One region of the Streptomyces sp. SID8374 genome, then DNA from elsewhere that is predicted to be linked to it. Evidence: riboswitches for the same ligand, from Rfam matches in the RefSeq annotation. Region 1 holds a riboswitch; each other region holds the start of a gene.
The links. Region 1 has a riboswitch for cobalamin ahead of metE (5-methyltetrahydropteroyltriglutamate--homocysteine S-methyltransferase). Riboswitches for the same ligand answer to the same signal wherever they lie in the genome.

Region 1 (7,039 bases):
CACGGTGCTGATCCCGATCCCGCCCGGCCGACGGCGCAGGGCGGGCCGTGCGTCGACGGACCGGCCGAACTCCTCCGCCGTACGTACGCAGTGCTCCACCAGTTCGCTCAGTCCCCGGCGTCCCAGCGCCCGGAAGGTGACCGCGATCTTCAGTGCGTCGGGGCGCCGGGTCGTACGGACCGAGCGGCAGAGCAGGTCGGGGAGCCCGGCCTCGGTGTCGTCGTCGGCGTTGAGGTAGTCGGTGCGCAGGGACAGCGGTGCGAGCAGGGCGGTGTCCGCGACGGACAGCACTCCGGCGGCGACCGGCTGCCAGCCGAGCTTGTGCAGGTCGAACGTTACGGAGACGGCGCGGTCGAGGCCCGCGAGACGGGGTGCCAGGCGCTCGCTGAACAGCAGGGGCCCGCCGTAGGCCGCGTCGACGTGGAGCTCGGCTCCGTACCGTTCCGCAATCCGGGCGATCTCGGGGAGCGGGTCGATGCGCCCCTCGTCGGTGGTCCCGGCGGTGGCGACGACGAGGACCGGTCCGCCGCCGAGCCCGGCCAGGGTGCGGTCGAGGGCGTCGGGGTCGATGCGGCCGTCGTGGCAGGCGACGACTGCCGGGGCGGGGAGGCCGAGCATCCAGGCGGCCCGGTGCACGCTGTGGTGGGCGTTGGCCCCGGTCACCACGCGCAGGGGGCCGGGCGCCGCTCGTTCGCGGGCCAGGAGCAGGGCGACCAGGTTGGACTCGGTGCCGCCGCTGGTGATGAGGGCGTCGGGTGCGGGGGCGTCCGGGTGGATGAGCCGGGCCAGCGCGGCGGTGGTCAGCTCCTCGATCACCCCGGCGGCGGGCGCCTGGTCCCAGGAGTCCATCGACGGATTGAGGGCTGCCCCCGCCAGCTCCGCCGCCGCTGCCACGGCCAGCGGCGGGCAGTGCAGATGGGCCACGCAGGCCGGATCGGCCGGATCGGCGGCCCCCTCGGCGACAGCCCGCACCAGATCCGCGAGCGCGGCCTCGGCCCCGACGCCCTCCTCGGGCAGCACCGGGGCGGCCAGGGCGGTGGTCCGCCGGGCCACGGCCTCCGGCCCTCCGGCGGGGAGCGGCCCGCCCCGGGCCCGGGCCGCGGTCTCCAGGGTGTCCAGGACGACGCCGGTCAGGGCGCGCAGATGTGCCGGCCCATGGACGCCACCCGCCAGGAAGGTTCCCGTACCGGCGCTCACACCCCACGCTCCAGGCGGAGTTCGGCGGACGGCAGGCCCTGAGCACGCTCCATGGCGAAGCCCTTCGATCGGAGTGCAAGATCCACAACCGGGATTCGGGTTAGGCTAACCTAACTCCGCCGCTGGGGAAGAACGCACTCCGGCCGGCCTGACCTCCGAACCGGCCTGCCTCCGCACCGAGTCGGGACCACGTGCCCCGGTGCGGGAGCGGCGGTGGCCGCTCCCGCACCGGGTGGGATCACGCCGCTTCGGTGGGCAGCTCCGCGCGGATCTCCCGCGCGGCGGCGACCAGGTTCTCCAGGGAGGCCCGGGTCTCGGGCCAGCCGCGGGTCTTCAGGCCGCAGTCGGGGTTCACCCACAGCCGCTCGGCCGGGATGGCCTCAAGTCCCTTGCGCAGCAGGGCGGCTGCCTCTTCGGTGCTCGGGATGCGCGGGGAGTGGATGTCGTAGACGCCGGGCCCGGCCTCACGGGGGTAGCCGTGGGCGGCCAGTTCGCGGGCGACCTGCATGTGGGAGCGGGCGGCCTCCAGGCTGATGACGTCGGCGTCGAGGTCGTCGATGGCCTGGACGATGTCGCCGAACTCCGCGTAGCACATGTGGGTGTGGATCTGGGTGTCCGGCCGCACCCCGGAGGTGGCGAGTCGGAAGGACTCCGTCGCCCACTGAAGGTACGCGGCGTGCTCGTCGGCCCGCAGCGGCAGCGTCTCGCGCAGCGCGGGCTCATCGACCTGGATCACCGAAGTGCCGTTCGCCTCCAGGTCGTCGACCTCGTCGCGCAGGGCGAGCGCCACCTGGCGGGCGGTCTCGCCGAGCGGCTGGTCGTCGCGGACGAAGGACCAGGCGAGCATGGTGACCGGGCCGGTGAGCATGCCCTTGACGGGGCGCTCGGTCAGCGACTGCGCGTACGTCGTCCAGCGCACCGTCATCGGCTCGGGGCGCGAGATGTCCCCGGCGAGGACCGGCGGGCGGACGTAGCGGGTGCCGTACGACTGGACCCAGCCGTGCTGGGTGGCGAGGTAGCCGGTGAGCTGCTCGGCGAAGTATTGGACCATGTCGTTGCGTTCGGGTTCGCCGTGGACCAGGACGTCGATCCCGGCCTTCTCCTGGAAGGAGAGGACCTCGCGGATCTCGTCCTTGATCCGCTCCTCGTACCCGGCCTCGTCGATCCGGCCGGCCCGCAGGTCGGCGCGGGCGGTGCGCAGTTCGGTGGTCTGCGGGAACGAGCCGATCGTGGTGGTCGGCAGCAGCGGCAGCCCGAGGTGGGCGCGCTGGGCGGCGGTCCGCTCGGCGTACGGCTGGGAGCGGCGGCCGTCGGCGTCGGTGATGGCGGCCGTACGGGCCCGGACGGCCGGGTCGCGGGTGATGACGGCGTCGGTACGGGAGGCCAGGTCGGCCCGGTTGGCGGCGAGTTCGGCGGAGATGGCCTCGGTGCCGTGGGAGAGCCCCTTGGCCAGGGTGACGATCTCGGCGGTCTTCTGCTGGGCGAAGGCGAGCCAGCGGGCGATCTGCGGGTCGATGTCGTGCTCGGCGTCGGCGTCCAGCGGGACGTGCAGGAGGGAGCTGGAGGCGGAGACGTCGACGTGGTCCGCGAGGCCGAGGAGCGTGCCGAGGGTGGCGAGCGACTTCTCGTAGTCGTTGATCCAGATGTTGCGGCCGTTGACGACGCCCGCGACCAGGCGCTTGCCGGGCAGTCCGCCGGCCGCCGCGAGGTCGGCGAGGTTGGCGGCGCCGGACTCGGTGAAGTCCAGTGCGAGCCCCTCGACCGGGGACTTGGCCAGCACCGGCAGGGCCTCGCCGAGCCGCCCGAAGTAGGAGGCGACCAGCAGCTTGGACCGGTCGGTGAGGGAGCCCAGCTCGCGGTAGGCGCGGGCGGTGGCGTTCAGCTCGGCCGGGGTGCGGTCCTGGACGAGGGCGGGCTCGTCCAGCTGCACCCATTCGGCGCCCGCGGCCCGGAGGTCGGCGAGGACCTCGGCGTACACGGGCAGGAGCCGGTCCAGCAGGGTCAGCGGCTCGAAGTCGGGGGCCACCCCGGGGGCCGCCTTGGCGAGCAGGAGGTAGGTGACGGGCCCGACGAGGACCGGGCGCGGGGTGTGCCCCAGCGCGAGGGCCTCCTTCAACTCGGCGACCTGCTTGGCGGAGTCGGCGGTGAACACCGTGTCCGGCCCCAACTCAGGCACCAGATAGTGGTAGTTGGTGTCGAACCACTTGGTCATCTCCAGCGGGGCCACGTCCTGCGTACCGCGGGCCATGGCGAAGTAGCCGTCCAGGGCGTCCGCCTGGACCGCCTCACGGTGCCGCTCGGGGACAGCGCCGACCATGACACTGGTGTCCAGGACATGGTCGTAGTACGAGAAGTCACCGGTGGGCACCTCGTGGACCCCGGCCTCGGCGAGCTGCTCCCAAGTCCCCCTGCGCAGTTCGGCGGCGGTCTGGCGGAGGGTGTCCGCGTCGACGCGGCCCTTCCAGTAGCCCTCGACGGCCTTCTTCAGTTCACGGTTCCGACCCTGGCGGGGGTAGCCGTACACGGTGGCCCGTGCTGCCGCGGCTGCGGGCTTCGCTGTCACGTGACTCTCCTTCGCGAGCATGTCTCCAGCTGATCCCGGGACGGGACGCGGACGCGAAGGGGTGACGAAATCGGGCGGAAACGCGACACGTTGACCGTGTCCGCCCACCCGACGGTTACGCCGACCCGCCCACGAGGTCACCGGGAACTCCGCACACGAACGGTCGCGTGCGGGCAACGGGCAGGTCTTCGGACTCGCGGGCACGCCTGCCGGGGCAGACACCTACTGGCCGTCGCTTCCCAGACCCGGCCGGGCCCAGTGCGTATGACGGCGGTCGTTCCCACTCACCGCTGCGGGGCAGTCCCGGATTCCCACCGGGTTCCCTCTTACGACACCCTGCCTGGCGGGCAGGGCGAACCAGCTGCACCGGCCACCCTAAGGGGGCGACCGCCGGGCGCACACCGTTGTTCACACTTCGGACGGTGACGTGAGACACGGACTCCGAACGGGTGACCTCGGGTTCCGCTCCTCTTCGCCCGTTCGCTGACTTCCGGTCAGGTCATGGGGGCACGGTGACACAGATGTAACCGAATGGCGTAGGCGAACCGGAACCACAGAGCGTCACAGCCCGTTCTTCTTGCCAATACCCGGCCGCCGACCCGCGGCGGCGACGAGTGAGGGAAGCGCTATATGAAGAAGACAGTCGGGTGGGCCCAGGACGGCGACGACTGGACGATCACCGTGAACGGCACGCTGTACCGGGCCGTGGAGCGGCCCGCCGACGGGCGCGTGCACAACTATCTGGTGCGGGGCAACGACCTGACCGCCGAGTGCCCGAGCCTGGGGCACGGGCTCGGAGTGATCCGGGCGCACGAGTCCCGGAGCTGACCTCCGGCCGGTCCGACGGCGAGGTGCGGCGGCCGCCCGCGCCTCGACGCGACCCGCCGCCGTGCGTCACATGACCGCTCACCTGTCCGGGCCCCGCTCCCAGCCGGGGCCCCTCAGCTGTGGGCGCCGCCTGCGCCCTCCGAACCGCCTGCGCCCTCCGGACCGCCTGCGCTCCCCGTGCCGCCAGCGCTCTCCGGACCGTGCGGGTCCTCCGGCCCGTGGCGCAGCAGGTACGTGTCCATGATCCAGCCGTGGCGTTCGCGGGCCTCGGCGCGGACCTGGCTGATCCGCTCGGCGACCTCGTCGAGGGGGCCGGAGACGAGGAGTTCGTCCGGGGTGCCGATGTAGGCGCCCCAGTAGATCCACAGCCCCCTGCCCGTCAGATGGGTGAAGCTCTCGTGCCCGTCCAGCATCACCACGATGTCCCCGTCGTCGTCCGGGAACCCTTCGGCGAGCCGTCGGCCGGGGGTGATGTGGATGGGGCGGCCGACCTGGTTCAGGGAGGTGCGGTGGCGGGCGGCGAGCGCGGAGACGCTGCTGATGCCGGGGATCACCTCATGGCCGAATTCCACCGTTCCACGGGCCCGGATGTCCTCCAGGATCGCGAGGGTGCTGTCGTACAGCGACGGGTCGCCCCAGACCAGGAAGGCACCCGTCTCCCCCGGTGCCAGCTCCTCGATGATCAGGCGCTCGCAGATGTCGGCGCGGCGGTGGCGCCAGTCGTGCACCGCCGAGGTGTAGCGGCCCCGGTCGTCCTGGGTGCGGTCCCGCCAGGGGTCCTCGGCCTCGACGACCCGGTAGGGGCCGGTGAGGTGCTCGGCCAGGATGTCCCGCCGCAGCCGGGTCAGGGACTCCTTCTCCCGGCCCTTGCCGAGCACGAAGAAGACCCGCGCCCTGCGCATCGCCTTCACCGCGGCGAGGGTCAGATGGTCGGGGTCGCCGGCTCCCATGCCGATGACGAGGATGTGCCGTGGTGCGTCGCTCATGTCGGCCGATCATGCCAGGAGCGGGGCGGGCCATCGCGCCAGGCCCGAGGGGAGGCCGGGGCGAGGCGGGGTGGACTTACTAGGACGTCCAACTATATGTTCGTGAGCAGCGGGGTGGCCGGCGTGCAGCCGGGCACCCTCAAGGCCCGTGGTGTCAGGGAAGCCGGTGCGATTCCGGCGCGGTCCCGCCACTGTGACCGGGGAGTTCGTCCTCGTAGGAAACGCCACTGACGGCGAAGCAGCCGTCGGGAAGGCATGAGGGCGGGCGCTGATCCGGGAGTCAGGATACCGGCCGCGGGATGTTCCGTGTTTCCACGAGGATGGAGCAGACACGCATGGCACCGGTCCGCACCCACGGCCCCGCAGGCCCGTCCCGGCGAGCGGTTCTCCCCGCCTTCCCCTGACGGCCCCAGCCCTCCGCGTCCCCCGACGGCGAGCCCTGTCACGCCCCGCGCGCCCCCGACCGGCGCCGTGTGCGGTGGGGCCCGTGCGCCATCCCCGGATCTCTCCTGACGATCTCACCGACGAGAGCAGGTTTCCATGGTCCGCGAACTCAGCCATTTCATCGGCGGCAAGCACACGCCCGGCACCTCGGGCACGTACGGCGATGTCTACGACCCCAACACCGGCCGGGTCCAGGCCCGGGTGCCGCTGGCCGGCCGGTCCGAGACCGAGGCGGCGATCGCCGACGCCGCCGAGGCGCAGATCGAGTGGGGCGAGTGGAACCCGCAGCGCCGCGCCCGCGTCCTGCTGCGCTTCCTCCAGCTGGTCGAGAAGGAGAAGGACTCCCTGGCCCGGCTGCTCTCCTCCGAGCACGGCAAGACCGTGGCCGACGCGCACGGCGACCTCGCACGTGGGCTGGACGTGGTGGAGTTCGCCGCCGGTGTCCCGCACCTGCTGAAGGGCGAGTTCAGCGACAACGCGGGCTCCGGGATCGATGTCCATTCGCTGCGCCGGCCGCTCGGCGTGGTCGCCGGAATCACCCCGTTCAACTTCCCGGCGATGATCCCGCTGTGGAAGGCCGCACCGGCTCTGGCCTGCGGTAACGCCTTCATCCTCAAGCCGTCCGAGCGGGACCCCTCGGTGCCGCTGCGGCTGGCCGAACTCTTCCTGGAGGCGGGGCTTCCGCCCGGGGTCCTCAACGTCGTCAACGGCGGCAAGGAGGCTGTGGACACCCTGTTGGAGGACCCGCGCGTCAAGGCGCTCGGCTTCGTCGGCTCCACACCGATCGCCGCGCACATCTACGCGACCGCCGCCGCCCACGGCAAGCGGGCGCAGTGCTTCGGCGGGGCGAAGAACCACATGATCGTGATGCCGGACGCCGATCTGGACCAGGCGGTCGACGCGCTGATCGGCGCCGGTTACGGCTCGGCTGGCGAGCGGTGCATGGCGATCTCGGTGGCCGTGCCGGTCGGCGAGGAGACCGCCGACGCCCTGGTGGCCAAGCTCACCGAGCGGATCGCGG
Region 2 (7,039 bases), 1.4 Mb from region 1:
GAGGTCTCGGCCGCCTGGATGCTGGCGGCGGCGCTGGGCTCGTACGCCATCGCGTACCGCTTCTACTCCCGGTTCATCGCCAACCGGGTCCTGAAGGCGGACAAGAACCGCGCGACCCCGGCCGAACTGCTGGACAACGGTGTCGACTTCCACCCCACCGACCGCCGGGTCCTCTTCGGCCACCACTTCGCCGCCATCGCGGGCGCGGGCCCGCTGGTCGGCCCCGTGCTCGCCGCGCAGATGGGCTATCTGCCCGGCACGATCTGGCTCGTCGTCGGCGTCATCTTCGCCGGTGCCGTCCAGGACATGGTGACGCTGTTCTTCTCCACCCGCCGCAACGGCCGTTCCCTCGGCCAGATGGCGCGTGACGAGATCGGCCCGGTCGGCGGGATCGCCGCACTGGTCGCGGTCTTCATCATCATGATCATCCTGCTCGCGGTCCTCGCGCTGGTCATCGTGAACGCGCTCGCCCACTCGCCGTGGGGCGTCTTCTCCATCGGCATGACGATCCCGATCGCCCTCTTCATGGGCGTCTATCTGCGCATCCTGCGGCCCGGCAAGGTCAGTGAGGTCTCCCTCATCGGCGTCGCGCTGCTGCTCCTGGCGATCGTCTCAGGCGGCTGGGTCGCCGAGTCGTCGTGGGCGGACTTCTTCACGCTGGAGCCGGGCACGCTGGTCATCTGGATGATCGTGTACGGGTTCCTCGCCTCCGTGCTCCCCGTGTGGCTGCTGCTGGCCCCGCGCGACTACCTCTCCACCTTCATGAAGGTCGGCACGATCGGGCTGCTGGCCCTGGGCGTGGTCGTCGCGCTGCCGACCCTGAAGATGCCCGCGGTCACCGACTTCGCCTCCAGCGGCTCGGGACCGGTCTTCGCCGGTTCGATGTTCCCGTTCGTCTTCATCACCATCGCCTGCGGCGCGCTCTCCGGCTTCCACTCCCTGGTCTCCTCCGGCACCACGCCGAAGATGGTCCAGAAGGAGACGCAGATCCGGGTGATCGGCTACGGCGCCATGCTGGTCGAGTCGTTCGTCGCGATCATGGCGATGATCGCGGCCTGCATCATCGACCCCGGTCTCTACTTCGCCATCAACGCGCCCGTCGGTGTGATCGGCGACAGCGTCCAGTCCGCCTCCCAGGCCGTGGCCAACTTCGGCTTCACCATCACGCCGGACGCCCTGGCCCAGGCCGCCAAGGACGTCGAGGAGGCGAGCCTGCTCTCGCGGACCGGTGGCGCGCCCACGTTCGCGCTCGGCATGTCGGAGATCTTCTCCGCGGTGGTCGGCGGGACCGCGATGAAGGCGTTCTGGTACCACTTCGCCATCATGTTCGAGGCACTCTTCATCCTCACCACCGTGGACGCCGGCACCCGCGTCGGGCGCTTCATGCTCCAGGACATGCTGGGCAACGCCTACAAGCCGTTCCGCGAGGTCAGCTGGAAGCCGGGCGTCTGGTTCGCCAGCGCCGTCGTGGTCGGCGGCTGGGGCTACTTCCTCTGGGTCGGTGTGCACGACCCGCTGGGCGGCATCAACCAGCTCTTCCCGCTCTTCGGCATCGCCAACCAGCTGCTGGCCGCCGTCGCGCTGGCCGTCTGCACCACCCTGCTGGTCAAGTCCGGCCGCCTGAAGTGGGCGTGGGTCACCGCGGTCCCGCTCGCCTGGGACGTGGCGGTCACCCTCACCGCCAGCTGGCAGAAGATCTTCTCGCCGGACGTGAAGGTCGGCTTCTTCGCCCAGCGCGACAAGTACCAGGCGGGCATCGACGCGGGCGAGGTGCTGCCCCCGGCCAAGAACATGGACGACATGCAGACCGTCGTCACCAACTCCACCGTCGACGGGGTGCTGTGCGCCCTCTTCGCACTCCTCATCATCGTGGTGCTGGTGGACGCCGGGCGGGTCTGCTTCAACGCCATCCGCGACCCGGAGAGCGTCAAGCTCCACGAGACGCCGTTCGTCCAGTCCAAGTTCGTCGCCCCGGCCTCGCTCATCGCCACCAAGGAGGAGAAGGCCGAACTGGCCGCCGCCGGTGTCGGCCCCGAGGGCGGCATCCGCAAGGAAGCGGCGGGAGCGGGGAGCCGGACATGACCCTCGCGGACGTACGGCGGGTGGCCGGACGGATCCGCTGGTACGTCCGTGAGCTGACCGGCGAGTCGACGTACGACCGCTATGTGGCGCACGCGAGGGCCCACGATCCGGACACGCCGGTGATGACCCGCCGCGCCTTCGAACGCAGCCGTACGGACGCCCGCGAGGCGGACCCGCGCGAGGGCTTCCGCTGCTGCTGACCACCACCGGCCGATCGGGGCCGTCGCACCCCTCCCAGGGGCGCGGCGGCCCCTTTTCGCGCCCTCGCACGGGGCTGTCCGCAGCTGTCCGATCCGGAGAAAACCGGGCGAAGAAGCCAGACCGCCATACCGACATCTGTTCACGCCGACACAACATGTGGGGGCTTCCTCATCGAGCGCCCCCCACATGTATGCTCGACCTCGCTGTCGCCGCAGGGGAATCCGGTGCGAATCCGGAACTGTCCCGCAACGGTGTGATCAGTGTGCTTTTGCACACCCGAAGTCCGACGACCTGTCGACAGCGCGTCCGGATCGACCGAACCGGACGCCAGACGTCCGGGCCTCGCGGATGGGCCGGTGGACGCCGTGAGCAGTGCTGCCCTGAAGGGCACCGTGCTGCCCGGCTCCCCGCTCGCCGCCGGCCCCCAGCCGAGCGAGGGAAAGCCCAGTGACCATCGCGCCCGCCGATCCGGTTTCAGCCACCGAATCCGCTGCCTCCACCACGTCCGGCGAAGGCACGAACGACGGACCCGGGACCGCCCTGCTGCGGACCCTGACCGACCTCACCGTCGATCTGCCCGACACCGACCCCGGACGGGTCGCCGCCTCCGCGCTGCGCGGGCGCAACGCCCGCTCCGACGAGGCCGAGCTGCGCTCGCTGGCCACCGAGGCGGCGGCGGGGCTGATCTCCGAGGACCCGGCGTACTCCCGGCTCGCCGCCCGGCTGCTGACCCGTACGATCGCGGACGAGGCCGCGGGCCAGGGCGCGACGCACTTCTCCGCCTCGGTCGCGGTGGGCCACCGCGAGGGCCTGATCGCCGACCGCACCGCCGAGTTCGTGGCGCTGCACGCGGCCGCGCTGGACGAGCTCGTCGACCAGGCGCTGGCCGACGGTGCCGACGACCGCTTCGGCTACTTCGGCCTCCGTACGCTGCACAGCCGTTACCTGCTGCGCCACCCGCTCACCCGTCAGGTCATCGAGACCCCGCAGCACTTCATGCTGCGCGTGGCCGCGGGCCTGGCCGAGGACGAGTCGGTGCGCGCGCTGGACGAGGTCGCCGCGCTCTACAAACTGATGAGCCGGCTGGACTACCTCCCCTCCTCCCCCACGCTCTTCAACTCCGGCACCCGGCACCCGCAGATGTCCTCCTGCTACCTGCTGGACTCCCCCAAGGACGAGCTGGACTCGATCTACGACCGCTACCACCAGGTGGCGCGCCTCTCCAAGCACGCGGGCGGCATCGGTCTGTCGTACTCCCGCATCCGCGCCCGGGGTTCGCTGATCCGGGGCACCAACGGGCACTCCAACGGCATCGTGCCGTTCCTCAAGACGCTGGACGCCTCGGTGGCGGCGGTGAACCAGGGCGGCCGCCGCAAGGGCGCGGCCGCTGTCTACCTGGAGACCTGGCACGCGGACATCGAGGAGTTCCTGGAGCTCCGCGACAACACCGGTGAGGACCAGCGCCGTACGCACAACCTGAACCTGGCGCACTGGATCCCGGACGAGTTCATGCGCCGCGTCGACGCGGACACCGACTGGTCGCTGTTCTCCCCCGCCGAGGTGCCCGAGCTGGTCGACCTGTGGGGCGACGAGTTCGACGCGGCCTACCGCGCGGCCGAGGCCAAGGGCCTGGCCCGCAAGACGATCCCGGCGCGTGAGCTGTACGGCCGGATGATGCGGACCCTCGCGCAGACCGGCCAGGGCTGGATGACGTTCAAGGACGCCTCCAACCGGACCGCGAACCAGACCGCCGAGCCGGGCCGGGTCGTGCACTCCTCGAACCTGTGCACGGAGATCCTGGAGGTCACCGACGACGGCGAGACGGCCGTCTGCAACCTGGGCTCGGTCAACCTGGGCGCCTTCGTGGCGAACGGCTCCATCGACTGGGAGCGCCTGGACGCCACGGTCCGCACCGCGGTCACCTTCCTCGACCGGGTCGTCGACATCAACTTCTACCCGACCGAGCAGGCCGGGCGCTCCAACTCCCGCTGGCGGCCGGTCGGCCTGGGCGCGATGGGCCTCCAGGACGTCTTCTTCCAGCTGCGGATGCCCTTCGACTCGCCGCAGGCCCGCGCGCTCTCGACGAAAATCTCCGAGCGCATCATGCTCGCCGCGTACGAGGCGTCCTGCGACCTCGCCGAGCGTTCGGGCCCGCTGCCCGCGTGGTCCGAGACGCGTGCCGCGCGCGGTGTGCTGCACCCCGACCACTACGACACCGAGCTGAACTGGCCGGAGCGCTGGGACGCCCTGCGCGCCCGGGTCGCGAAAACCGGTATGCGCAACTCGCTGCTGCTCGCCATCGCGCCGACCGCCACGATCGCCTCGATCGCCGGTGTGTACGAGTGCATCGAGCCGCAGGTCTCCAACCTGTTCAAGCGCGAGACGCTCAGCGGTGAGTTCCTCCAGGTGAACGCCTACCTGGTGGACGAGCTGAAGAAGCTCGGCGTGTGGGACGCCCGCACCCGTGAGGCGCTGCGTGAGGCGAGCGGCTCCGTGCAGGGCTTCGCCTGGATCCCCGAGGACGTGCGGGCGCTGTACCGCACGGCGTGGGAGATCCCGCAGCGCGGCCTGATCGACATGGCGGCGGCCCGTACGCCGTTCCTCGACCAGAGCCAGTCGCTCAACCTGTTCCTGGAGACGCCGACGATCGGCAAGCTCTCCTCGATGTACGCGTACGCCTGGAAGCAGGGGCTGAAGACGACGTACTACCTGCGTTCGCGCCCGGCGACCCGGATCGCCCGTGCCGCGTCCGGTCAGGCGTCGGCCGCCGCCCCCATTCCCGTACAGCAGGCAACGGCTCCCGACGCGGACGCCATCGCCTGCTCCCTGGAAAACCCTGAGTCCTGCGAGGCCTGCCAGTAATGAGCACCACGAACGAAGAGAAGAACCTTCTCGACCCGGGATTCGAGCTGACCTTGCGTCCCATGCGCTACCCGGACTTCTACGAGCGCTACCGGGACGCGATCAAGAACACCTGGACCGTCGAGGAGGTCGACCTCCACTCGGACGTCGCCGACCTCGCGAAGCTGTCGCCGGGTGAGCAGCACATGATCGGCCGGCTGGTGGCGTTCTTCGCGACCGGTGACTCGATCGTCTCCAACAACCTCGTGCTGACGCTCTACAAGCACATCAACTCCCCCGAGGCGCGGCTGTACCTGTCGCGGCAGCTCTTCGAGGAGGCCGTGCACGTCCAGTTCTATCTGACGCTGCTGGACACCTATCTGCCCGACCCGGACGACCGGGCGGCGGCGTTCGACGCGGTCGAGGAGATCCCCTCGATCCGCGAGAAGGCCCAGTTCTGCTTCAAGTGGATGGACTCGGTCGAGAAGATCGACCGGCTGGAGACGAAGGCCGACCGCCGCCGCTTCCTGCTGAACCTGATCTGCTTCGCGGCGTGCATCGAGGGGCTGTTCTTCTACGGCGCCTTCGCGTACGTGTACTGGTTCCGCTCGCGCGGCCTGCTGCACGGCCTCGCCACGGGCACCAACTGGGTGTTCCGTGACGAGACGATGCACATGAACTTCGCGTTCGAGGTCGTGGACACCGTCCGCAAGGAGGAGCCGGAGCTCTTCGACGACGCGCTCCAGCAGCAGGTCACCGACATGCTGAAGGAAGCGGTCGAGGCGGAGCTCCAGTTCGGCCGCGACCTGTGCGGCGAGGGCCTGCCGGGCATGAACACCGAGTCGATGCGCCAGTACCTGGAGTGCGTCGCCGACCAGCGCCTGGCCCGCCTGGGCTTCCCGACGGTGTACGGCTCGGAGAACCCGTTCTCCTTCATGGAGCTCCAGGGCGTCCAGGAGCTGACGAACTTCTTCGAGCGCCGCCCGTCCGCCTACCAGGTGGCGGTCGAGGGCTCGGTCGGGTTCGACGACGACTTCTAGGCCCGCTCCGGACCCTCTCCGGACTGCGGACAGCAAAAGGCCCCACCGTGCTGCTGAGCACGGTGGGGCCTTCCGCGTCCCGTCACGGCATCACGGGGACCGGCCGGACGGAAAACACTTGGACCGGACCAAGCCTCGGCGTGCACACTCTCAGATCGATCACGCCCGACCGGGCCCGGCCCGCTCCAGGAGAGGCGCACATGCCCGTCATAGAAGTGGCAGATCTGGTCAAGGAGTTCAGCCGGCCGAAACGGCAGGAGGGCGCCTTCGCGGGCATCCGCACGCTCCTGACCCGTGAGAAGACCGTCAAACGTGCCGTCGACGGCGTGAACTTCACGGTCCGGCGGGGCGAGATGGTCGGCTACCTCGGCCCCAACGGCGCGGGGAAGTCCACCACCATCAAGATGCTCACCGGCATCCTCGTCCCCACCTCCGGCACGGTCACGGTCGCCGGGGCCACGCCCTGGCGGGACCGCTCCCGCAACGCCCGCCGGATAGGCGTGGTCTTCGGCCAGCGCAGCCAGCTCTGGTGGGACCTGCCCCTGCGCGACTCGCTCTGGCTGATCGGCCGCCTCTACGACGTGCCGGAGGCCAGGTTCCGCGAGAGGCAGCGGCAGTTCGGCGAGGTACTCGACCTCGGCCCGTTCCTCGACACCCCCGTCCGCCAGCTCTCCCTGGGCCAGCGGATGCGCGGCGACCTCGCCGCCGCGATGCTCTACGACCCGGACATCCTCTACCTGGACGAGCCGACCGTCGGACTCGACGTCATCGCCAAGGAGCGGATACGCACCTTCGTCGCGGAGCTGAACCGCGCATCGGGCACCACGGTCGTCCTCACCACCCACGACCTCGACGACGTCGAGGAACTGTGCGAC
Region 3 (7,039 bases), on a different contig from region 1:
CAGCGCCCGGGCGATCTGGACGCGCTGGCGTTCGCCGCCGGAGAGGGTGTGCCAGGGCTGTGCGGCCCGGTCGGTGAGCCCGGTGCGCCGCAGGGCGTCGGCGACCGCTTCCTCGTCGCGACGGTCCGGGGCGGACCAGGCGCGGCGGTGCGGGATGCGGCCGAGGCGTACGACGTCGAGGACGCTGAGGTCGACCTGGGTGACGGCGTGCTGGTCGACCACGGCGATCCGGCGGGCGACGGTGCGGCGGCCGAGGGCGGCGAGGGGGTCGCCGTCCAGGGTGACGGTGCCGGTGTCCGGGGCGAGTAGGCCCGCGAGGATCCGCAGCAGGGTGGACTTGCCGGAGCCGTTGGGGCCGAGCAGGCCGACGGTGGCGCCGGGCGGCGGGGCGATGTCGACCCCGTCGAGGATGAGCCGGCCACCGGCCGCCCGGCCGACCCGCTCGGCGCGCAGGCCGCCGTTCTCGATGAGGCTCATGGCGTGCTCCGGGTGCGGTACAGGACGGCGACGAACGCGGGGACGCCGATCAGCGCGGTGACGACGCCGACGGGCACCTCCTGCGGGTCGAGGACCGTGCGGGCGAGCGTGTCGACCCAGACGAGGAAGATCGCCCCGGCGAGCGCGGTGACCGGCAGCAGGCGCCGGTGCCCGGAGCCGGTGAGGGCGCGGGCGGCGTGCGGGAGCACCAGGCCGACGAAGCCGATGGCCCCCGCCGAGCTGACGAGGGCGGCGGTCAGCAGGGCGGTGGTGCACAGCAGCACGATCCGGGTGCGGGCGACGTTCACGCCGAGCGCGGCCGCCGCGTCCTGCCCGAAGGCGAAGGCGTCGAGGGTACGGGCGTGGGCCAGGCAGATGACCAGGCAGACGGCGAGGACGGCGGTGCAGAGGGCGACCTCGCTCCAGCCGACCCCGCTGAGCGAGCCCAGCAGCCAGAAGAGCACGCCGCGGGTCTGCTCGGCGTCGGCGGAGGTCATCACCACGAACGAGGTCAGCGCGGAGAAGAGCTGCATCGCGGCGACCCCGGAGAGCACCACCCGGTCGGTGGTGGAGCCGAGGGTGTGGCTGAGCAGCAGCACCAGGGCGAACGAGCAGATGGCCCCGACGAAGGCCCCGGCGGACAGGGACACCGCTCCCCCGCCGACGCCGAGGACGACCACCACGACCGCCCCGGTGGAGGCTCCGGAGGAGACGCCGAGGACGAAGGGGTCGGCGAGCGGGTTGCGCAGCAGGGACTGCATCACCGTGCCGCACACCGCGAGCCCGGCGCCGCACACGGCGGCGAGCAGGGTGCGGGGCATGCGCAGGTTCCAGATGATGCCGTCCCGGATCGGGCTCAGCTCCGAGGCGCCGAAGCCCAGGTGGGAGGCGACGGCGGACCAGACGTCGGGGACGGAGATCCGGGCGGGCCCGATCGTGACGGCGACGGCGACGGAGAGCAGCAGGAGCGCGAGTCCGCCGGCCCAGAGCAGGGCCACGAGCGGGCCGCTGCCCCGGACCGGGCCCGGCGCGGCCGATGTCTTCCGGTCCGCGGTCTCCTTCAGGGCCACGGACTCCTTCACCGTCGGGTTCCCGCCGCTCACCCCGCGAGCCCGAAGTCGCGCAGCCCCGCGGCGACGCGCTCCAGTCCCTCGACCGTCCGGATGGTGGGGTTCATCGCCTGGCCGCTGAGCAGCACGTACCGGCGGTTCTTCACGGCGTCCATCGTCCTGGTGACCGGGTTGGACTCCAGGAACTCGATCTTCTTCTCGGCGCTCTCGGCGGTCTGCATGGTACGGCTCAGGTCGCCGATGACCAGGACGTCGGGGTTCCGGTCGGCGACGGTCTCCCAGCTGATCTGGGGCCATTCGTCGTGGGTGTCGTCGAAGACGTTCTTCGCGCCGAGCTCCCGGGTGATGACACCGGGGGCGCCGCAGCAGCCCGCGAGGTAGGGGGCCTTGGAGTCGGAGAACCAGTAGAGGAGCGATGCGTTCGATCCGTCGATGCCGGCGGTGGCCTTCGCCACCCGCGCCCGGAGCTTCTTCACCAGGGCGTCGCCGCGCTCGGGGACGCCGAACACCTGGGAGAGCTCACGGACTTCGGTGTAGACGCTGTCCATGGTGAGGGGTGCGGTGCGGGCTCCGTCACCGCCGCCGCTGTTGTCCTTGCCGACGCAGTCGGCGGGCGAGATGTAGGTGGGGACGCCCAGCTTCTCGAACTGTTCGCGGGGGGCGACGCCACCCTTGGCGAGGGTGGAGGCGAAGGAGGCGGAGAGGAAGTCGGGCTCCTTGTCGAGGACCTTCTCGGAGGAGGGCCGGTTCTCCGATATGCGCTCCACGCCCTCGTTGGCCTTCTCCAGGCCCTTCATCACCGGGTCGCTCCAGGTCGCGGTGGCCGCGAGCCGGTCGGCGAGGCCGAGCGAGAGGAGGATCTCCGTCGATCCCTGGTCGACCGAGACGGCCCGCTGGGGCGGCGCCTTCACGGTGACGGTGCGCCCGCAGTTCTTCAGGGTGAGCGGGAAGCCGTCGGCCTTGTCGCCGCCCTCGGCGGAGGAGGCGGTGGTGCCGCCGCCGCAGGCGGTGAGCAGGACGACGCCGGCCGCGAACAGGGCGGCGGTGCGTATCGGGGCGGGGGTGGCCTTGGACAGCACGGAGGACCTCGGTGTCTCTGGGCCCAGCCGCGGAGCCCGTCGTACGGTTCCCGTGCCCCGGTGCGGGGCGCGGGTGCCAGCAGGTCTTCGGACTCGGGTTCGTCCGGGCGGGACGCCTTCCCGGAGCACGTGTGCGCTCCAGTGGCCGTGGCCCCGTCCGTCCCCCTCACCGCTGCGCGTCAGTTCCGGTCTCGCACCGGATTCCCTGACCCCGTCGCCGGGGTTCGACTGGCCCCGGCAAGCTATCACGGGTCTTCGTGCAGCTCAGAGCCGGTGTACGGGCCGCTCCCCGGGGGGCCGGTGCGGCGCGGGATCGTCCCGCCGCACCGGCCCGGCCGGCTGCCGTGAGGCCGGCGGAGCGCCTTACGGAGCCTGGAGCGCGATCACCGCGTTCTGTCCGCCGAAGCCGAAGGAGTGGCTGACGGCCCGTCGTACGGGCAGCTCACGGGGGGTCTTGGTGACGCAGTCGATGGCGAACCCGGGGTCGGGGGCGTCCAGGTTGGCGATCGGCGGGACGACGCCGTGCTGGAGCGTCAGGACGGTCAGCCCCGCCTCGATGGCCCCGGCCGCGCCCATGCAGTGGCCCAGTACGCCCTTGGGGGCGGTGACGGGCGGCCGGTGCGGGTAGGCCCGGCCGATGAGGGCGGCTTCCGTCGCGTCGTTCAGCGGGGTCGAGGTCCCGTGCGCGTTGACGTGGTCGACGTCCTCGGAGCGCCACCCCGCGTCGGCCAGCGCCGCGTCGACGGCGGCCTCGGCGACCGCCCCGGAGGGGTGCGGGGAGGTCGGGTGGTGGGCGTCGGTCGTGGCGCCCGTACCGGCGAGCAGCGCCCGGGGGGCCGCTCCTCTGGCCCGGGCGTCCTCGGCCCGCTCCAGGACCATGATCGCGGCGCCTTCGCCCATGACGAGTCCGGCCCGGTCGGCGGCGAAGGGGCGGCAGAGGCGGGCGGGGTCCCCGTCCCGCGGGGCCGCCGCGCCGGAGCGGGCGAAGCCGGTCATGGCGACCGGGAAGACGATCGACTCGGTGGCTCCGGCGATCGCGATGTCGCACTGTCCGAGCGCCAGCATGTCGCGGGCCACGGAGAGGGCGGTCACCCCGGAGGAGCAGGCCGTACAGGGGGCCAGGCTGGGGCCCGTGGCCTTCATCTGGATGGCGATCTCGGCCGCGGGCATGCTCGGGATGGTGAGCAGGATGCCCGAGGGCGAGGTGGCCTCGGGGCCGCGCCGCTCCAGGGCGACGGCCTGTTCGGTGAGTCCGGCGGATCCGCCGCTGCTGGTGCCGACGACGACGGCGACGCGGGCGCCGTCCCAGTGGGCGGGGTCGAGTCCGGCGTCGGCCACCGCCTCCCGTGCGGCGAGGACGGCGAACTTGACGTACCGGCCCATGCGGAAGGCGGTCCGGCCGCCGACTGCGTCGTCCAGGTCGATGCCGGAGACCGTACAGGCGAAGTCGACGGCGCAGCCGTGCAGTTCGGGGACGGTGCGCGCGAAGGACTCCCCGCGGCAGACCCCGTCCCAGGTGGTGTCGGTGGTGTGGCCGGCCGGGGTGATCATCCCCAGGCCGGTGACGGCGATGGCGGGTCGGTTCATCGGGTGTTGCTCACCGGCACCGCACTGCCTGCCGCCTCGCCGCCGACGGCCGCGTCGATGAACGCGGAGATGTCGGCCAGCGTGGCGTCCTTGTAGAGCTTCTCGGAGTCGGCGGCGACTCCCAGGGTCTCCTTGATGATGACGGCGAACTCGGCGACCGCCAGGGAGTCCATCTCCAGGCTGTCCATCGTGGACTCCGGCAGGATTTCGGCTGCGGGCACCTTGAACGTCTCGGTCAGCACCTCGGTGATCTTCGGGTGGATGGTCTGGGTCGTCACGGTGTTTCCTCTCATCGGCGGCCTCTTGGACGGCGGGTGGCGATATGCACGGACCCACCGCCGAAATAACTGGAGGGTGCCCCTCCGGTTACGCCTTGGGGCGAACCGATTCGTCTACGCTCACCTGCGGCTTCTCGAACCACCGGGAGAGCACCGACGTGGTTCCCCAGTACGCCAGCAGCACACCGCGGGTGCCGAGCGCCGCCACCTTCTCGCGCAGCGGGCGCCGCCGCTTGCTGCCGCAGGCGGGCCGCCGGAAATCCGCCGTACGGCGCCCGGCTCCGCCCGCCTTGCGCCCCACCGCCCCTCCCGGCCTGCGGTCCCGGTGCCAGGACCCTTCCGGATCGTCGTAGGCGTCCGCGTAACCGGGTCCGGCGATCGGCCAGTCCGACATCAGGCGCTCCGGCAGCGCGAACGCCTTCACCAGCTCGGGGGCGTGGCGGGCCACGGTCGCGATGAGCCGCTCCACCAAGTCGGGGAGCAAGGACACCTGTTCGGCGGTCAGCCGTCCGGAGGCCAGCAGGTCACCGCTGTTGCGGGCGATCCACTGGAGGGCGAAGAGCCGGTGCAGCTCGGTCAGCCGCTCGCGGGCCGGACCTGCGGGCAGTGAGGCGGTGGCCTGCTCGTACGCCTCGCTCGCCTGCCGGTAGCCGTACGCCTCCACCCCGCGCAGGGCGGGGCCCGAGGCGGCGTTCCACCGGCCGAGCGGGTCGCCGGGCGGGGCGGCGCTGATCCGCTCCCGGGCGCGGTCGAACCAGATGTCCTCCACCGCCGCGAGCAGCCGGCCCAGGAAGCGCGGGTCGTCCAGGTCGCCGGGGCCCTCCGTCTCCTCCTCGTCCCGGACGGTGACGCTGAACAGCATCTCGGCGGCGGCCTTGGCGTGGACGGCGAGGTTGTCGCCCTCGGCGGTGATGGCGCCCTCGATGCCGGTGAACAGCTCGGTCATGCCGTTGTTCTCCAGCAGCCCCTGCGCCCCGCACCGCTCCCGGCACTCGACGATGACGCCGCGCGCCTGCCAGGTGATCCACCCCTTGGCGACGGCGACCAGCCGCTCGGCCTCGGCCCGGTCGGCGGCCGGGGCGGACTCCCAGCGGTCCAGCGCCCTGCGGTGCAGCAGGCTCATCGCGAAGACGGTGGCCATCGCCCCGGCGAGCGGGCCGTGGTGGCTGCGGTGCGCGTAGACGGGGACCCGGCGCGAGCCGCGCGATCCGGAGACCAGCCGGTGACCGGCGTACCGGATGGCGATGGCGAGGGTGACCCGGGCGGAGCCGACCGCGCAGGCGCTCATGGAGAGCTTGCCGGGGGTGACGCGGCCGATGGAGAGGAGGAACCGCCTTCTGCGGTTGGCCAGTTCGCTGGTGAACCGCCCGTCCGCGCCGATCCGCCCCTGCTCCCCGGCGAGCAGCGCCTCGCGCGGGACGAAGTACCGGTCGAAGGAGGTGAGGCAGTGGTCGACCGGGGAGCCCATGCGGGCGGGCAGCCGCCGCACCCGTACGCCGGGCAGGGCGCTGATGGCGTCGGTGAGCGGGGCGAGGAAGAGGAAGACCCCGTGGTCGGTGCCGTCGGCGAGGAGCCGGGCGGCGACCACACCGGCCTTGGGACCGCCTGCGGGGCTGGTGTTGGGCATGAACTTCTGGGCCCCGGAGTTCGGGGTGTGCAGGACGAAGCCGTCGCGTTCGCGGTCGTACGTCGCGGTCGTCTCGACGGCCGCCGCGTCGTTGCCGTGGGCCACCTCCGTACAGAGGAAGGTTCCGATACGCCGCAGCTCCAGGAAGTCCGAGAGGTCGCGGAGCGTGCCCGGGTCGTGGTCGAGGAGGGAGCCGAGGAAGAGGTTGTAGTGGATGCCCGCGACGGTGGTCAGCGCCGGGTCGACCGGGCCGAGCCATTCGTGCAGGGCGGCCAGGGCGCGGGGGTCGGCGGCCAGCCTCGCGCCGCTGTCCAGTGCGTTGTTGAGGATGCGGAGCCGGTGGTAGGAGAGGGCGAGCCGTTCATCGGGGGTGCCCCCACCGGACCGGCGAAACGGTTCTGTTGTGAGCAGCCGTCGCCAGAACCCGTGCTCCTGGCGGAAGTTGTCGCCGTAGAGCACTCGGGTGAGCAGATCGTTCGTGGAGGGACTGGGTGGTTCATGCGTGGATACGGTCACGACAGAGTAACGATCAAGGAACGGCGAGGACACCCCCCGCCGTTCCCGAACGGCCCTGCGGGGTCAGGTGCGTTGGAAGGCGAGCGCCACGTTGTGCCCGCCGAAGCCGAAGGAGTGGCTCACCGCGCGCTCCACCCGCTGGTGGCGGGGTTCCTTCACCACGCAGTCGAGGGGGAAGGCGTCGGGGAGGGCGTCCAGGTTGGCGATCGGCGGGATGAGGGAACGTTCCAGCGTCAGGACCGTGGCGACCGCCTCGATCGCGCCCGCCGCCGCGAGGGTGTGGCCGACGACGCCCTTGGGTGCGGTGACCGAGGGGCGGTGCGGGAAGAGCCGGGAGATGAGGGTGGTCTCCATGGCGTCGTTGAGGGGGGTGGAGGTGCCGTGGGCGTTGATGTGGTCGACCTC
Region 4 (7,039 bases), on a different contig from region 1:
CACACGTACTCCGTCCCCAGCACCGGCTCGCCCCGCGACAACTGCATCGCCGACATCGGCAACCCGGTCCGAGCCGCGACATGCCGCTCCCGAGCCGCCTCCAGCGGCTCCCGCGCGACCACGGCCCCATCCCGCACCAGCTCCACCAGCAGCTCCCGCCCCGCCAGCTCCTCCGGCACCGCCCCGGTCCCGATCACCTCGGCCTCGGCCACGCCGCCCTCGTCGACCCGGCGCGCCGCCCACTTGCGACCACCCACCGACGACTTCGCGCCCAGCGACTTCTTGGCCACCGGCACCAGCGGAGCATCCGCGCCCGCAGCGCCCGCCCGGGCCACCAGCTTGTAGACCATCGAACACGTAGGGTGCCCGCTCCCGGTGACCAGCTGCGTGCCGACCCCGTACGCATCCACCGGCGCGGCCGCCAGCGAGGCGATCGCGTACTCGTCCAGGTCCGAGGTCACCACGATCTTCGTGCCCGTCGCCCCCAGCTCGTCCAGCTGCTGCCGCACCCGGTGCGCGACCAGCAGCAGGTCCCCGGAGTCGATCCGTACGGCACCCAGCTCGGGCCCGGCGATCTCCACCGCCGCCCGCACCGCCTCGGCCACGTCGTACGTGTCCACCAGCAGCGTCGTGCCCCGCCCCAGCGAGTCCACCTGCGCCCGGAACGCGTCCCGCTCAGTGTCGTGCAGCAGGGTGAAGGCGTGCGCGCTGGTGCCCACGGTCGGAATCCCGTACCGGAACCCGGCCGCCAGGTCGGAGGTCGCGTCGAACCCGCCGACGTACGCCGCACGCGCCGAGGCAACCGCCGACAGCTCGTGCGTCCGCCGCGCCCCCATCTCGATCAGCCGGCGCCCCCCGGCCGCTGCCGACATCCGCGAGGCGGCGGCCGCGATCGCGGAGTCGTGGTTGAGGATCGAGAGGATCACCGTCTCCAGCAGCACGCACTCGGCGAAGGAGCCCTCCACCCGCAGGATCGGCGAGCCCGGGAAGTACACCTCGCCCTCCGGGTAGCCCCAGATGTCGCCGCTGAAGCGGTAGCCCGCCAGCCATTCGAGGGTCGGCTCGTCCACGATGTCCTGCTGGCGCAGGAAGCCGATCATCTCGTCGTCGAAGTGGAAGTTCTCCACCGCGTCCAGCACCCGCCCGGTGCCCGCGACGACCCCGTACCGCCGCCCCTCGGGCAGTCGGCGGGTGAACGCCTCGAAGACGGAGTGCCGGCCGGCGGTGCCCGCCTTGAGGGCCGCCTGCACCATGGTCAGCTCGTACTGGTCGGTGAAGAGCGCGGTCGACGGAACGCCGACCCGTCGCCCGAGGTCCGCTGAGTTCATGGCTGGGATGCTACCCCCTATTCGTCAAAGTGACGAGATGTGGGGTCCGTTTGTGCGCGGGGACCGCCCGAGTGGCAGCATGGGACAGGTGAGCGTTGCTACCCCTGTAGAGATCGAACGTCCTGATTCGGCCGAGGAGACCTTCGCGGTCCCCGAGCCGGACGTCCCGTGGGTGACGCTCGTCCACAACGACCCGGTCAACCTCATGAGCTATGTGACCTATGTCTTCCAGGCCTACTTCGGCTACTCCAAGGACAAGGCGCACAAGCTCATGCTGGACGTGCACCAGAAGGGCCGCGCCGTCGTCTCCAGCGGGAGCCGCGAGGAGATGGAGCGCGACGTCCAGGCCATGCACGGTTACGGGCTGTGGGCCACCCTCACCCAGGACCGCAACTAGCGGCACCGCCGCCGTACGCACCCCTGCCCCGTTCGACCCACCATCGGAGAATCCATGGCCGGCCATTTCGAGGCCACCCCGGGCGGCGGCGCGGCCGTCGCACTCGACGAGGTCGAGATCTCGATCCTGCGCTCCCTCGCCGTGCAGCTGCTCGAACTGATCGGCCCGGGCGACACCCCCGCCGACGGCGAGGACCCGCTCGCCGCACTCTTCGCCGAGGGCCCCAGCAAGCCGCCGTCCGACCCGGCCCTGGCCCGGCTCTTCCCCGACGCGTACGGGGGACCCGACGAGCTCACCGAGAGCGACGGCAAGTCGGAGGAGGAGCTGCGGGAGCTGTCCGCCGAGTTCCGCCGCTTCACCGAGACCGACCTGCGCTCCCGCAAGCGCGAGGACGCCCTCGCCGTCGTCCGGACGCTGGACGCGCTCTCGCCCGCCGACGGCGGCGGAGCCGTACTCACCCTCACCGCCGACGAGTGCCGCTCCTGGCTCGGCTCGCTCAACGACCTGCGGCTCACCATCGGCACCCGGCTGGAGGTCTCCGACGAGGACGAGGGCGAGGACGGGTCGCTCTACCGGCTCCCCGACAGCGACCCGCGCAAGCCGATGGTGATGGCCTATCTCTGGCTCGGCGCACTTCAGGAAACGCTCGTCGAAACACTGATGCCGTAATCGGCGGAAAAGGTGCCGCCCTCCGGGCGCGCCCCCTTCGCTCAACGGACGCTCAGATCCGGGTAACGATCCCCCCAAGTCATAGGCGGCATTCGCTCCGGATGGAGTTTCTTGTCCCCTTTTGCCTGTGGGATGCGCCACAGAATGTCCCGTGGTGTCCTGTGACGGCCGTGATAAATCTTCACGATCGCCCGGGGACGCCACCCCTGTTCCCGGGGTCGCCACAAGTCGGCCGAACGCCGGTGGCACTCCAATCCATATCCGGGGGGATCAGGACCTGATCCGCAGCCTTGACGGCGCGGATCGGCGTGGAGAAAGGCGCACCACACATGACATCGGCACAGGTCGACGAGGGACAGGCCGACCACGGAAGGCCCGGAGCGGAATCCGGGGAGGCCGAGACCGGTGGCGAGGGGTACCAGCGAGGTCTGGGAGCCCGTCAGATCCAGATGATCGCCATCGGCGGAGCCATCGGGACCGGGCTCTTCCTGGGCGCGGGCAAAGCGATCGACCGGGCCGGACCCAGCCTCATCCTGGCCTACGTCCTCGCGGGCCTGGTCATCTTCTTCATCATGCGGGCCCTGGGCGAACTGCTCATGTACCGCCCGGTCTCCGGCTCCTTCTCGGAGTACGCCCGCGAATTCATCGGGCCCTTCTTCGGATTCGTGACCGGCTGGACGTACTGGCTGTTCTGGGTCGTCACCGGAATCACCGAAGTCACCGCCGCCGCCACCTATATGACGTACTGGTGGGACATTCCGCAGTGGCTGTCCGCACTCGTCTTCACCGTCATCCTGTACGGCGCCAATCTGATCTCCGTGAAGCTCTTCGGTGAGCTGGAGTTCTGGTTCTCGATGGTCAAGGTCACCGCGATCGTCGGCATGATCCTCATCTGCGCCGGCGTGCTGACGCTCGGCTTCTCCGACGCCGGTGACACCGCGACCGTCTCCAATCTCTGGAACGACGGCGGGTTCTTCCCGAACGGCATCGGCGGCATGCTGATGACGCTCCAGATCGTCATGTTCGCCTTCCTCGCCGTGGAACTCGTCGGCGTCACCGCCGGGGAGTCCAAGGACCCCAAGACCGTGCTGCCCAAGGCCATCAACACCGTGCCGTGGCGCATCGCCGTCTTCTACGTCGGTGCCCTGATCATGATCCTGTCGGTCGTGCCGTGGTCCACCTTCAAGCCGGGCGTCTCGCCGTTCGTGAAGGCCTTCGAGGAGATGGGGCTCGGCATCGGCGCCGCCATCGTCAACTTCGTCGTCCTGACCGCGGCGCTCTCCTCCTGCAACTCCGGCATGTACTCCACCGGCCGCATGCTCCGCGACCTGGCCATGAACGGACAGGGCCCGCGCGCCTTCACCAAGCTGACGAAGAACGGCCTGCCGCTCACCGGCACCACCTTCTCCGCCGCCCTGATGCTCGTCGGCGTCTGGATCAACTACCAGTGGCCGGGCGAGGCGTTCAACTACGTCGTCTCCTTCGCGACCATCTCCGGCATGTGGGCCTGGATCATGATCCTGTTCAGCCAGATCCGCTACCGCCGCCTCGCCGACCAGGGGGTGCTCCCGCAGTCCTCGTTCAAGGCCCCGGGCGCCCCGTACACCAGCTGGTTCGCGCTCGCCTTCATCGGCATGGTCATCGTGATGATGGCGATCGACAAGGAGGCCAGGATCTCGCTGTACTGCGCCCCGCTCTGGGCGCTCGTCCTCGGCGTCTCCTACCTGGTGCTCAAGTCGCGCGACCCGGAGAACACCGCCTTCGCCAAGCGCTGACCCAGGCTCCGCCGAGCACCCCACCTGCTTGCGCCGAGTACCGACCCCGAGGGCGGGCCCGATCACTCCGGGCCCTGGACCGGCCCTCCTCCCGGGCGCCCCGGCCACTCCCCTTCCCCCCACGGCCCCGGCGTCCACCATGCGGGCCCTCCCGTACCACCCACCGGTACGCGAGGGCCCGCATGCTCAGACCGACCGGCAATCGGGGGCGGCGTCGCGGGGCTGGGCACGCGCTCCCCCAAGCTCTCGGCTTCGCTCGGGCAGGGAGGGGCCCCTCCGGCGTTGTCGTCAATCACCAACGCTCCGCGTTGACTCGATCCTCCGCCTTGCAGCTGCACGCACCCAGCCCCGCTCCTTCTCCCACCCCCCGACTGCCGGTCGGTCTTATCCTGGCGCCATGCTGACCATCACCCAGGCGCTCCACGACCAGATCGTCGCCCACTCCCGCGCCGACCACCCCGACGAGGCGTGCGGCGTGGTGGCGGGCCCGGTCGGAACGGGGCGCCCCGAGCGCTTCATCCCGATGCTCAACGCCGCCCGCTCGCCCACGTTCTACGAGTTCGACTCCGGCGACCTCCTCAAGCTCTACCGCGAGATGGACGACCGCGACGAGGAGCCCGTGATCATCTACCACTCGCACACGGCGACCGAGGCCTACCCCTCCCGCACCGACGTGACGTACGCGAATGAGCCCGGCGCCCACTACGTCCTCGTCTCCACCGCCGACACCGACGGCGCGGGCCCCTTCCAGTTCCGCTCGTACCGCATCGTGGACGGCGAGATCACCGAGGAAGACGTGCAGGTCGTCGAGGCGTACTGAGCACCCGGGCGGATCGCGGAGCCGCCGCACGGGTCTGGCACACTGCACCCCAGACCCGAACACAAGGCAGCAGGAACCAGGAAGCCGGTGCGAATCCGGCACGGTCCCGCCACTGTGACCGGGCCGCCCTCCCGTACGGACGACTCCCCGTGGACGACCCCGTACCGGAGGGCGGGCCCGGAAGCCAGGAACTGGCCCGCCGCCTTTCACGCATCGACCAGGGGACGCGGAAATCCCCCGGAGAGGCCCCGCCATGTCCCGGCGCACCCCCGCGCTCATAGCCGCCGCCGTGCTGCTCCCGCTCGCCCTCACCGCCTGCTCCACCCCGGAGACCTCCACCGGCGCCCAGGGCAGGCCCGAGGCCTCGGCGAAGAGCGACGGCTTCCCGTACACCGTCACCAACTGCGGTGTCACCACCACGTACAAGGCCCCGCCCAAGCGCGTGGTCACCATGAACCAGCACGTCACCGAGATCATGCTCGAACTGGGCCTGGCCAAGTCCCTCGTCGGCACCGCCTATCTCGACGACAAGGTCCTGCCGAAGTACGCGAAGGACTACGCCTCCGTCCCCGTCATCGCCAAGGAGTACCCCTCCTACGAGCAGGTCCTCGCCACCGACCCGGACTTCGTCTACGGCGGTTACGCCAGCGCGTTCGCGGCAGGCGACGGGCGCGGGCGCGAGGCGCTGAAGAAGTCCGGCATCGAGACCCGGCTCAACACCGAGAGCTGCGCCAAGGCCGACACCCCGATGGAGACCCTTTACGAGGAGATCCGCGAGGTCGGCCGCACCTTCGGCGTCACCGACCGCGCCGAGGCCTGGATCAAGCAGGCGAAGGCCGACAACGCGGCGACCGCCGAGAAGCTCAAGGACCTCAAGCCCCTCCCCGTCTTCGTCTACGACAGCGGCGACAAGATCGCGTTCACCGCGGGCGGCAAGGGCATCGGCAACGAGCTGATCAAGCGCGCCGGCGGCACCAACATCTTCGCCGACCTCGACAAGTCCTTCGGCGACGCCTCCTGGGAGAACGTGGTCGCCCGCAAGCCCGAAGCCATCGTGATCTACGACTACGGCTCCACCACCGTCGAACAGAAGAAGAAGCGCCTCCTCACCGACCCGGCCCTCGCCGACGTCCCCGCCATCAAGAACAAGCGCTTCGCGGTCATGCCGCTCTCCGACGCGGTCCTCGGCGTCCGCGTCCCCGCCGCCGTCGAGAAGCTCGCGGCCCAGCTCCACCCGGCGGCCACCACCCCGTGACCTGCCGCACCCCCGCACCGCGGCGGCTGCTCCGCTACACCCTGGTCGTCGGCGTCCTCGCCGCACTCCTCGCAGCCGCCGTGGTCGCCGCCCTCGCCCTCGGCTCCGTCCGCATCCCGCCCGGCCAGGTCATCGACATCCTGACCGGGCGGGCGGAGGCGAGCCCGTTCCGCACGATCGTCCTGGACGTCCGGCTGCCCCGGGTCATCCTCGGCATCGTCGTCGGCGCCGGACTGGCCGTCATCGGCACGGTCCTCCAGGCCCTTGTACGCAACCAGCTCGCCGACCCGTTCCTCCTCGGCGTCTCCTCCGGGGCCTCCACCGGCGCGGTCCTGGTCATCGTCCTCGGCATCGGCGCGACCCTCGCCACCACCGTCACCATCCCCGCCGCCGCCTTCGCCGGAGCGCTGCTCTCGCTGCTCCTCGTCTACACCCTGGCGCGCGGCGGGGGAGGCCTCACCACCAACCGGCTCGTCCTCGCCGGGGTCGCCGTCTCCTACATCCTCTCCGCCCTCACCAGCCTGATCCTGGTCACCTCCGCCCGCGCCGACCACCTCCAGGAAGTCCTCTACTGGACCCTCGGCGGCCTCGGCGCGGCCCGCTGGGACATGCTCGCGCTCCCGACGGTCACCCTGATCGCCGGTACGGCCGTACTCCTCACGCTGGCCCGGCCCCTCGACCTGCTCCTGGTGGGGGAGGAGGGCGCGACCGTGCTCGGCCTGGACACCGCCCGCTTCCGGGCCGCCGTCTTCGTCCTCGCCTCCCTGATGACCGGGGCGCTCGTCGCGTACAGCG

Region 2: it holds a riboswitch for cobalamin, as region 1 does, so the genes downstream of both, GTY67_RS23955 (ribonucleoside-diphosphate reductase subunit alpha) here and metE (5-methyltetrahydropteroyltriglutamate--homocysteine S-methyltransferase) in region 1, are expected to answer to the same signal.
Region 3: it holds a riboswitch for cobalamin, as region 1 does, so the genes downstream of both, GTY67_RS01345 (ABC transporter substrate-binding protein) here and metE (5-methyltetrahydropteroyltriglutamate--homocysteine S-methyltransferase) in region 1, are expected to answer to the same signal.
Region 4: it holds a riboswitch for cobalamin, as region 1 does, so the genes downstream of both, GTY67_RS11180 (ABC transporter substrate-binding protein) here and metE (5-methyltetrahydropteroyltriglutamate--homocysteine S-methyltransferase) in region 1, are expected to answer to the same signal.

Annotation. Positions count from the first base shown of each region.
Region 1 covers NZ_WWGH01000002.1:1,455,368-1,462,406, reverse strand. The annotation lists gene GTY67_RS29855 (aminotransferase class V-fold PLP-dependent enzyme) at 1-1,197, opposite strand, end outside; gene metE (5-methyltetrahydropteroyltriglutamate--homocysteine S-methyltransferase) at 1,436-3,760, opposite strand; cobalamin riboswitch at 3,943-4,089, opposite strand; gene GTY67_RS29845 (hypothetical protein) at 4,391-4,588, shown strand; gene cobF (precorrin-6A synthase (deacetylating)) at 4,702-5,574, opposite strand; cobalamin riboswitch at 5,707-5,886, shown strand; gene GTY67_RS29835 (CoA-acylating methylmalonate-semialdehyde dehydrogenase) at 6,115-7,039, shown strand, end outside.
Region 2 covers NZ_WWGH01000002.1:62,943-69,981, reverse strand. The annotation lists gene GTY67_RS23965 (carbon starvation CstA family protein) at 1-2,082, shown strand, start outside; gene GTY67_RS23960 (YbdD/YjiX family protein) at 2,079-2,282, shown strand; cobalamin riboswitch at 2,462-2,597, shown strand; gene GTY67_RS23955 (ribonucleoside-diphosphate reductase subunit alpha) at 2,731-5,145, shown strand; gene GTY67_RS23950 (ribonucleotide-diphosphate reductase subunit beta) at 5,145-6,164, shown strand; gene GTY67_RS23945 (ATP-binding cassette domain-containing protein) at 6,365-7,039, shown strand, end outside.
Region 3 covers NZ_WWGH01000001.1:316,274-323,312, forward strand. The annotation lists gene GTY67_RS01335 (ABC transporter ATP-binding protein) at 1-477, opposite strand, end outside; gene GTY67_RS01340 (iron chelate uptake ABC transporter family permease subunit) at 474-1,475, opposite strand; gene GTY67_RS01345 (ABC transporter substrate-binding protein) at 1,577-2,626, opposite strand; cobalamin riboswitch at 2,687-2,874, opposite strand; gene GTY67_RS01350 (beta-ketoacyl-[acyl-carrier-protein] synthase family protein) at 2,990-4,213, opposite strand; gene GTY67_RS01355 (acyl carrier protein) at 4,210-4,491, opposite strand; gene GTY67_RS01360 (acyl-CoA dehydrogenase) at 4,580-6,634, opposite strand; gene GTY67_RS01365 (beta-ketoacyl-[acyl-carrier-protein] synthase family protein) at 6,698-7,039, opposite strand, start outside.
Region 4 covers NZ_WWGH01000001.1:2,524,660-2,531,698, reverse strand. The annotation lists gene GTY67_RS11205 (nicotinate phosphoribosyltransferase) at 1-1,328, opposite strand, end outside; gene clpS (ATP-dependent Clp protease adapter ClpS) at 1,408-1,725, shown strand; gene GTY67_RS11195 (DUF2017 domain-containing protein) at 1,780-2,394, shown strand; gene GTY67_RS11190 (amino acid permease) at 2,724-4,169, shown strand; gene GTY67_RS11185 (M67 family metallopeptidase) at 4,567-4,989, shown strand; cobalamin riboswitch at 5,064-5,183, shown strand; gene GTY67_RS11180 (ABC transporter substrate-binding protein) at 5,243-6,244, shown strand; gene GTY67_RS11175 (iron ABC transporter permease) at 6,241-7,039, shown strand, end outside.